Regions from separate parts of the Staphylococcus ratti genome, predicted to be linked through region 2. Evidence: a T-box and tRNA genes for the amino acid it is inferred to sense, from the RefSeq annotation. Region 2 holds a T-box; the other regions hold tRNA genes.

Region 1 (3,271 bases), 410 kb from region 2:
CATAGTACCGGTGAAGATGCCGGTTACCCGCGACAGGACGGAAAGACCCCGTGGAGCTTTACTGTAGCCTGATATTGAAATTCGGTACAGTTTGTACAGGATAGGTAGGAGCCTTAGAAGCGTGAGCGCTAGCTTACGTGGAGGCATTGGTGGGATACTACCCTAATTGTATTGGATTTCTAACCCGCAACTCTTATCGAGTTGGGAGACAGTGTCAGGCGGGCAGTTTGACTGGGGCGGTCGCCTCCTAAAGTGTAACGGAGGCGCTCAAAGGTTCCCTCAGAATGGTTGGAAATCATTCATAGAGTGTAAAGGCATAAGGGAGCTTGACTGCGAGACCTACAAGTCGAGCAGGGTCGAAAGACGGACTTAGTGATCCGGTGGTTCCGCATGGAAGGGCCATCGCTCAACGGATAAAAGCTACCCCGGGGATAACAGGCTTATCTCCCCCAAGAGTTCACATCGACGGGGAGGTTTGGCACCTCGATGTCGGCTCATCGCATCCTGGGGCTGTAGTCGGTCCCAAGGGTTGGGCTGTTCGCCCATTAAAGCGGTACGCGAGCTGGGTTCAGAACGTCGTGAGACAGTTCGGTCCCTATCCGTCGTGGGCGTAGGAAATTTGAGAGGCGCTGTCCTTAGTACGAGAGGACCGGGATGGACATACCTCTGGTGTACCAGTTGTCGTGCCAACGGCATAGCTGGGTAGCTATGTATGGACGGGATAAGTGCTGAAAGCATCTAAGCATGAAGCCCCCCTCAAGATGAGATTTCCCAACTTCGGTTATAAGATCCCTCAAAGATGATGAGGTTAATAGGTTCGAGGTGGAAGCGTAGCGATACGTGGAGCTGACGAATACTAATCGATCGAAGACTTAATCAAATTAGTTCATAAGGTAATGCTTGTGAAAATCTACTTACTATCTAGTTTTGAATGTATAACATTCAAAGTCACTTTACGAAGTGAAAACGTTTGACACAAAGTAAAACATTGTTTGGTGACAATAGCAAAGAGGTCACACCTGTTCCCATGCCGAACACAGAAGTTAAGCTCTTTAGCGCCGATGGTAGTCGGACTTACGTTCCGCGAGAGTAGGACGTTGCCAAGCATTTTGATTAATCCACAGTAGCTCAGTGGTAGAGCTATCGGCTGTTAACCGATCGGTCGTAGGTTCGAGTCCTACCTGTGGAGCCATGGCCCCTTGGTCAAGCGGTTAAGACACCGCCCTTTCACGGCGGTAACACGGGTTCGAGTCCCGTAGGGGTCACTAATTTAATGGAGAATTAGCTCAGCTGGGAGAGCATCTGCCTTACAAGCAGAGGGTCGGCGGTTCGAACCCGTCATTCTCCACCATTTTATTAAATTTTATACGCGGAGGGGTAGCGAAGTGGCTAAACGCGGCGGACTGTAAATCCGCTCCTTCGGGTTCGGCAGTTCGAATCTGCCCCCCTCCACCATTTATTGGGCTATAGCCAAGCGGTAAGGCAACGGACTTTGACTCCGTCACTCGCTGGTTCGAATCCAGCTAGCCCAGCCATAAGAGCCATTAGCTCAGTTGGTAGAGCATCTGACTTTTAATCAGAGGGTCAGAGGTTCGAATCCTCTATGGCTCACTTATCGACCTTATCTTAGGATAAGGTCTTTTTTTACGCTCTTTAATCTCAATTTTCCAAAAATTTTGTATGTATAAAAAGGACCTGTAGCATACATAATTTGAAGTTATTTGCTATATAAGTTAAATAAAGATTCATAATATGACATAACAATGAATTTATATAGCTTATATGCATTGAAAGAAGGCTTGATATTGGGAATATAAAGACTTATGATATTTTTAGGATTGTACTTAGAAGGTTTGGGGAGATTTCTAGGTACAACCAAAATAAAAAAAGGGGTTTTATACATATGAATAAAACGATTGAAATCATAGGAGCACCTACAACTTTTGGTCAAAAGAAATTAGGTGTTAATTTTGGACCAGATGCGATTCGTTATGCAGGTGCAGTTGCACGTTTAAAACGTATTGGACATGATGTGATTGATAGCGGTAATGTCGATACACCTGCGATAGATTTGGAAAAGTTCCATTCTCAACAACAAGGTTTACAAAATTACGACGAAATTTTAACATTTTCAAATAATTTAAAAGAGAAAGTTTCAGAAAGTATAAAAAACAATCACTTCCCTGTTATTTTAGGTGGAGATCACTCTTTAGCTATTGGTTCTATTTCTGGTGTAAGTGAGCATTACAAAGAGTTAGGAGTTATCTGGTATGACGCTCACGGTGACCTTAATTTACCTGAAGAATCTCCATCAGGTAACGTGCATGGTATGCCATTACGTGTGCTTGCGGGAGAGGGAGAAGAAGCGCTTGTTCAACTTGGTGGCTTTGCGCCCAAAGTGAAGCCAGAAAATGTTGTTTTAATTGGTATGCGCGATTTAGACTTTGGAGAACGTTCGTACATTAAAGAACACAATGTTAAAACGTATACAATGGCAGAAATTGATGAAATGGGAATTAAAACTGTTATTCAAGAAAGTATAGCGTACCTACAAGATCGTACAGACGGCGTACACTTATCTCTTGATGTTGATGCTTTAGACCCAGAAGAAATTCCAGGGACAGGAACGAAAGTGCCAGGTGGTTTAACATATAGAGAAAGTCATTTTGCGTTAGAACAGCTTCAAAAATCAGGACTAATTACTTCAATGGATTTAGTTGAAGTTAACCCATTACTAGACGAAGGCAACAAAACTGCTGAACAAGCAGTGGCATTATTAGGTTCTTTCTTTGGCGAAAGCTTATTGTAATTGTTTTATAAATGAATCATTAAAAAAACTGTTATGGTAACGAAAATACGATAACAGTTTTTTATTTGAAGATAAAAATAAATCAAGGCTATTTTGATATATGACAGTGACTCTAATGCTTGGTATAATATGGGTTATGGGAATAGATTACCGGAGGAGATGCTATGCAAATTTCTAACCTCTTTCAAAATTTGAGTACACTTGAGGTCATCACTGGTATTCTAGATTTATTAATTGTATGGTATGTCATTTATCTCCTTATTACCGTATTTAAAGGAACTAAGGCAATTCAATTGTTAAAGGGTATTTTATTTATACTGGTAGGTAAAGGGATTAGTGAGTATTTACATTTAACGACGACTTCAAGATTATTTGATTTAGTAATGCAATGGGGGTTCCTTGCAATTATTGTGATTTTCCAACCTGAGATTAGACGTGCGTTAGAACAACTTGGAAGAGGGA
Region 2 (3,271 bases):
CATAGGAATTTTGCTCATTTCGATATACCAATCGCAAAATTCATCCCAGATGAAATTATAAAGCACTCTGCCTACTTCACCAAACTCATATTTTTCGCTTAATTGCGTTACAGTATCGATTGTTTCGTTTAAACGTGTCAAAATCCATTGGTCTGCGACAGATAAGTTTTGTGACATATCGATATCTTCGAATTTAAAGTCCTCACCAATATTCATTAGGCTAAAGCGTGCCGCATTCCAAATTTTGTTAATAAAATTCCATACTGATTCAACTTTTTCTGTTGAATAACGTAAGTCGTGTCCAGGAGATGAACCTGTTGCTAAGAAATACCTCAAGCTATCAGCACCATATTCATCAATCACATCCATTGGATCTACACCATTTCCAAGAGATTTACTCATTTTACGACCATCTTCTGCACGAACTAAACCATGTAACAACACGTCATTAAACGGTTTTTGTTCCGTAAATTCAAGACCTTGGAAAATCATACGTGCAACCCAGAAGAAAATAATATCATATCCAGTAACAAGTACATTCGTTGGGTAATAACGTTGATAATCTTGTGCATCCACATCTGGCCAACCTAATGTAGAAAATGGCCATAAGGCACTTGAAAACCATGTATCTAAAACATCTTCATCTTGTGTCCAATTTTCACTGTCTTCAGGTGCTGTTTCACCAACATAAATTTCTCCAGTTTCATTGTGATACCAAGCTGGAATTTGATGTCCCCACCATAATTGTCTAGAAATTGTCCAATCGCGAATCTCTTCCATCCAGCGATTGAATGTTTTCTCAAACCGTGTTGGTACAAAATCAATGCGCCCATCACCTTTTTGATTATTTAACGCTTGTTGCGCAAGTGGTGCCATTTTAACAAACCACTGTGTTGATAAATAAGGCTCTACAACAGCGCCCGTACGTTCAGAATGACCAACAGAATGCACATGGTCTTCAATTTTGATGACCAATCCTTCTGCTTCTAAATCTTGAACAAGCTTTTTGCGACATTCAAAGCGATCTAAACCTTCATACTCGCCTGCATTCTCATTCATTCGACCTGACTCATTCATAACGACAATGCGTTCAAGTTCATGACGATTTCCGATTTCAAAATCATTTGGGTCGTGCGCCGGTGTTACTTTCATCGCACCGCTTCCAAATTCTTTATCAACATAGCTGTCCGCGATAATAGGCAGCTCGCGTCCTACACGCGGTAAAATAACTTTTTTACCAATAATATCTTGATAACGTTCGTCATCAGGATTAACTACGATGGCAGTATCTCCTAGCATTGTCTCTGGACGTGTCGTCGCAATTTCGACAAATCCTTCTCCATCAGCTATTGGATATTTAAAATGGTAAAATTTACCATTTACATCTTCATGTACCACTTCAATATCTGATAACGCTGTACGAGCTTGAGGATCCCAGTTAATGATGCGTTCGCCACGATAAATTAATCCTTTATTGTACATATCTATGAACACTTTCCGGACTGCTTTACTTAAGCCCTCATCTAACGTGAAACGCTCTCTTGAATAATCTAGCCCTAAACCAAGTTTCGCCCATTGTTGTCGAATGAAATCAGCATATTCGTCTTTCCATTCCCATGCTTTTTCTAAAAACTTTTCGCGTCCAATATCATGACGTGAAATGCCTTCTTCTTTCATTTTTGCTTCTACTTTAGCTTGCGTTGCGATTCCAGCATGGTCCATGCCTGGTAGATAAAGCGTGTCATAACCTTGCATGCGTTTCATACGAGTTAAAATATCTTGCAACGTCGTATCCCATGCATGGCCTAAATGCAACTTACCTGTGACATTTGGGGGTGGAATTACAATCGTATATGTCTCTTTCTGTTTATCTTCTGATGGTTTAAAAAGTGATGCATCTAACCACTTTTGATAACGTCCCGCTTCTACTTCTTGCGGATTATATTTAGGTTTCATTTCCATATTTTTCCCTCCGTAACATAAAAAAGAACACCTGTCCTAATATAGGACGGATGTTCCGTGGTACCACCTATCTTCAATAGTTTTTTCAACTATTGCACTCAAATGATTAACGCTCATGAAACGCTTTGGCTTACTTTAAATGGTTTCAGCCAAAGTTCAAGTGGGCTACCTTCAATAAGGCTTTTATGCATTCACAGCACCATGCACTCTCTAAAAAAAGCGACTTATCTACTCTTCCCAAAGTTATATTTAATTCATACTTATAGTATACTGAATTCAAAATGAAGTCAATATAAGGAGCGATTTTTATGAACCCTTGCGCATTTGGGACAAAGGATCCAACGTATATCGCTTATCACGATAATGTTTGGGGAAAACCATTATATGAGAGCCGTGCACTCTTTGAATTGCTCGCATTAGAATCACAACACGCCGGTCTTTCGTGGCTAACCATATTAAAGAAAAAAGAAAGCTACAAAGAAGCTTTCAAACAATTTAACCCGTATGAAATTGCGAAAATGTCTTCAAAAGATATCGACAATTTGATGACGTTTCCTAATATCATTCATCATAGAAAAAAATTAGAAGCAATTATTGCACAAGCTCAAGGTTATATCGAAATCGAAAAACGTTACGGTAGCTTTAGTGATTTTTTGTGGTCTTACGTTAATCATCAACCTATAGATTTTAAATACAAAACGCCTGAAGAAAGAATCACAGTGAATGCTACAGCAAAAAAGCTCTCAAAAGATTTAAAGCAATTTGGTTTTAAATTTGTTGGTCCAATTACTATCTTTTCTTTTATGGAAGCTTGTGGAATGTATAATAGCCACCTCATTGATTGTCCAAATCGATGAATCGTGTTACTAAATATAAATCGAGACTCGGAGGTAATGCATCATTGTTTTCGGTAACCGACAAACAATGTCCCAAAGTGATTTGCTCCAAGTCTCGATTTTAAAATTAAATAACAAATATAATCTACGCCTAGCACTTTATTTGTTTTCTGAGATAGACTGAATCTTCATCCTATAACTGAGGTAGTAATGGATGAGTGGTGCAATGATAAATAAAATGAAAAAGATTCTAAAAATGTGGTAGCTTGAAATCATTGCCACATCACCGCCAGTCTCTAGTGCTACAAGCACAATTTGACTCATTCCGCCTGGTGCTGCACTTAAAAAAAGCTCATTAATCGAGGCTGTATTAAATAATTTAAGTCCCAACACCATCACAAATGCGCCTAATATTAAGCAAATGTTTTGAAATGCTATAGCTATTGCGATGCGGCCTTTCATGCGATCGAGTA
Region 3 (3,271 bases), 1.1 Mb from region 2:
CTCCCCAGGCGGAGTGCTTAATGCGTTAGCTGCAGCACTAAGGGGCGGAAACCCCCTAACACTTAGCACTCATCGTTTACGGCGTGGACTACCAGGGTATCTAATCCTGTTTGATCCCCACGCTTTCGCACATCAGCGTCAGTTACAGACCAGAAAGCCGCCTTCGCCACTGGTGTTCCTCCATATCTCTGCGCATTTCACCGCTACACATGGAATTCCACTTTCCTCTTCTGCACTCAAGTTTTCCAGTTTCCAATGACCCTCCACGGTTGAGCCGTGGGCTTTCACATCAGACTTAAAAAACCGCCTACGCGCGCTTTACGCCCAATAATTCCGGATAACGCTTGCCACCTACGTATTACCGCGGCTGCTGGCACGTAGTTAGCCGTGGCTTTCTGGTTAGGTACCGTCAAGACGTGCACAGTTACTTACACGTTTGTTCTTCCCTAACAACAGAGCTTTACGATCCGAAGACCTTCATCACTCACGCGGCGTTGCTCCGTCAGGCTTTCGCCCATTGCGGAAGATTCCCTACTGCTGCCTCCCGTAGGAGTCTGGACCGTGTCTCAGTTCCAGTGTGGCCGATCACCCTCTCAGGTCGGCTACGTATCGTCGCCTTGGTAAGCCGTTACCTTACCAACTAGCTAATACGGCGCGGGTCCATCTATAAGTGACAGCAAGACCGTCTTTCACTATCGAACCATGCGGTTCGATATGTTATCCGGCATTAGCTCCGGTTTCCCGAAGTTATTCCAGTCTTATAGGTAGGTTACCCACGTGTTACTCACCCGTCCGCCGCTAACGTCAAAGGAGCAAGCTCCTCTTCAGTTCGCTCGACTTGCATGTATTAGGCACGCCGCCAGCGTTCATCCTGAGCCAGGATCAAACTCTCCATAAAAGAAGTAAGCTTGATATAGCTCGTTGATTGGTTAAGCCAATCACTCTGAAAGTACTTAACGTACTCAAATTATTGGAATTAACGTTGACATATTGTCATTCAGTTTTCAATGTTCATTATTATAAGAAATCATAAAAATGGTGGAGACTAGCGGGATCGAACCGCTGACCTCCTGCGTGCAAAGCAGGCGCTCTCCCATCTGAGCTAAGCCCCCATATTAAGAAAAGTGTTTTTAAGAAGTCGGGAAGACAGGATTTGAACCTGCGACCCCTTGGTCCCAAACCAAGTGCTCTACCAAGCTGAGCTACTTCCCGTTATTAAAAATGGCGCGCCCGATAGGAGTCGAACCCATAACCTCTTGATCCGTAGTCAAACGCTCTATCCAATTGAGCTACGGGCGCTTATTAATGGTGCCGAGGACCGGAATCGAACCGGTACGGTGATCTCTCACCGCAGGATTTTAAGTCCTGTGCGTCTGCCAGTTCCGCCACCCCGGCAAAATAAATGGAGCAGAAGACGGGATTCGAACCCGCGACCCCAACCTTGGCAAGGTTGTATTCTACCGCTGAACTACTTCTGCTCATTAGTATTCGAATGATGAGCCATAGAGGATTCGAACCTCTGACCCTCTGATTAAAAGTCAGATGCTCTACCAACTGAGCTAATGGCTCATATAAATGGTGCCGGCCAGAGGACTTGAACCCCCAACCTACTGATTACAAGTCAGTTGCTCTACCAATTGAGCTAGGCCGGCTATTAAAATGGTGGAGAATGACGGGTTCGAACCGCCGACCCTCTGCTTGTAAGGCAGATGCTCTCCCAGCTGAGCTAATTCTCCTAATCAATTGCCTAGCAACGTCCTACTCTCGCGGAACGTAAGTCCGACTACCATCGGCGCTAAAGAGCTTAACTTCTGTGTTCGGCATGGGAACAGGTGTGACCTCTTTGCTATTGTCACTAGACAAATTTTATTCCGTAGCTTTTGTCGGCTACCTTTTTATAATACACAGTTTGCAAACACTTTTCAATAGTTAATTTTACACTTTCTTAAAGCTTTTTACAAACGTTTTACTTATGTATGCCGCTTGTTTTTGACGACTTTTATATATTACATAATTCTATTCGAAGTGTCAACACTTTTTATATGTTTTTTCAACTTTTTATTTCTCAAGTTCTATCAAATGGCATTGCATTTATCCGCACGATTGATGCGCTCACTTTGAAATATTCTATAGCCTTTTCTTTAAAATAGCAAGTGGTTTTTTAATATTCATGTAAAAAACTTAATATTTCTTTCATGGTAGCGTAAAAGCCTATACTTTATAGGTGGATTTTATAATTCTTCTTTCAATACTTTTGCACTTTCAGTCTTTCTAGCAATACATTGTTGATGACATACATTTCACTTTTCCTTAATATGACAACAAAAATATGACGCGACTCAAGTCTAGGAACTTCTTTAAAGTCATTCCTAGTTGAGTCACGCTCATTTTAATCTACTATCTCTTTATACTAAGTATGCAATTTATTTTTGGCGCATATAAGGGAATAATAAAACGTCGCGAATAGATGGTGAATTTGTTAGTAACATCACTAAGCGATCGATACCGATTCCTAGTCCTCCTGTTGGTGGCATACCATATTCTAATGCTTCGATAAAGTCCTCATCCATTTCATGTGCTTCATCATTACCTTGTTCCTTCTCAACAAGTTGTGCTTCAAAACGCTGACGTTGATCAATTGGATCATTCAATTCTGTGAAGGCATTCGCATGTTCACGACCAACAATAAACAGCTCAAAGCGATCTGTGAAACGTGGATCTTCAGGATTTTTCTTCGCAAGTGGCGAAATCTCAATCGGATGGCCATAGATGAAGGTTGGTTGAATTAACGTCTCTTCAACTTTTTGTTCGAAAAATTCATTTAGAATATGGCCGTATTTCATATTTTTATCAACTTCAATGCCGTGTTCTTTCGCAAGCGCATGTGCTTCTTCATCTGTTTTCACATCAAAGAAGTTCACACCTGTCGCTTCTTTTACCGCATCCACAATGTGTAAACGACGCCATTGAGGCTCTAAATCAATAGTATTATCGCCATATTGAATTGAAGTCGTGCCTAAAACTTTGCGCGCAATATGTGCAATTAATTCTTCAGTTAATCTCATAATATCTTTATAATCTGCGTAAGCTTCATATAATTCAATCATTGTAAATTCTGGATTATGGCGCGTTGACACACCTTCATTACGAAATACTCGACCGATTTCGTATACTTTTTCTAAGCCACCTACAATTAGGCGTTTAAGATGAAGTTCGATCGCAATACGCATATATAATGTCGCATCTAGCGCATTGTGATGCGTCACAAATG

What was found. The T-box of region 2 lies ahead of LN051_RS05170 (valine--tRNA ligase). A T-box ahead of a tRNA ligase gene usually reads a tRNA of that ligase, here a tRNA-Val.
Region 1: it encodes a tRNA-Val, which carries the amino acid that the T-box ahead of LN051_RS05170 (valine--tRNA ligase) is inferred to sense. The anticodon was not compared.
Region 3: it encodes a tRNA-Val, which carries the amino acid that the T-box ahead of LN051_RS05170 (valine--tRNA ligase) is inferred to sense. The anticodon was not compared.

The regions. Positions count from the first base shown of each region.
Region 1 covers NZ_CP086654.1:661,462-664,732, forward strand. Annotated here, with positions in the region: rRNA gene LN051_RS02985 (23S ribosomal RNA) at 1-880, shown strand, start outside; rRNA gene rrf (5S ribosomal RNA) at 992-1,106, shown strand; tRNA gene LN051_RS02995 (tRNA-Asn) at 1,118-1,192, shown strand; tRNA gene LN051_RS03000 (tRNA-Glu) at 1,194-1,265, shown strand; tRNA gene LN051_RS03005 (tRNA-Val) at 1,276-1,351, shown strand; tRNA gene LN051_RS03010 (tRNA-Tyr) at 1,372-1,455, shown strand; tRNA gene LN051_RS03015 (tRNA-Gln) at 1,461-1,535, shown strand; tRNA gene LN051_RS03020 (tRNA-Lys) at 1,539-1,611, shown strand; gene rocF (arginase) at 1,904-2,809, shown strand; gene cdaA (diadenylate cyclase CdaA) at 2,974-3,271, shown strand, end outside.
Region 2 covers NZ_CP086654.1:1,067,562-1,070,832, reverse strand. Annotated here, with positions in the region: gene LN051_RS05170 (valine--tRNA ligase) at 1-1,962, opposite strand, end outside; T-box leader at 2,002-2,210, opposite strand; gene LN051_RS05165 (DNA-3-methyladenine glycosylase I) at 2,271-2,819, shown strand; gene LN051_RS05160 (AbrB family transcriptional regulator) at 2,958-3,271, opposite strand, start outside.
Region 3 covers NZ_CP086654.1:2,134,346-2,137,616, forward strand. Annotated here, with positions in the region: rRNA gene LN051_RS10425 (16S ribosomal RNA) at 1-898, opposite strand, end outside; tRNA gene LN051_RS10430 (tRNA-Ala) at 1,037-1,112, opposite strand; tRNA gene LN051_RS10435 (tRNA-Pro) at 1,139-1,212, opposite strand; tRNA gene LN051_RS10440 (tRNA-Arg) at 1,223-1,299, opposite strand; tRNA gene LN051_RS10445 (tRNA-Leu) at 1,307-1,395, opposite strand; tRNA gene LN051_RS10450 (tRNA-Gly) at 1,404-1,478, opposite strand; tRNA gene LN051_RS10455 (tRNA-Lys) at 1,497-1,569, opposite strand; tRNA gene LN051_RS10460 (tRNA-Thr) at 1,577-1,652, opposite strand; tRNA gene LN051_RS10465 (tRNA-Val) at 1,661-1,736, opposite strand; rRNA gene rrf (5S ribosomal RNA) at 1,746-1,860, opposite strand; gene lysS (lysine--tRNA ligase) at 2,424-3,271, opposite strand, start outside.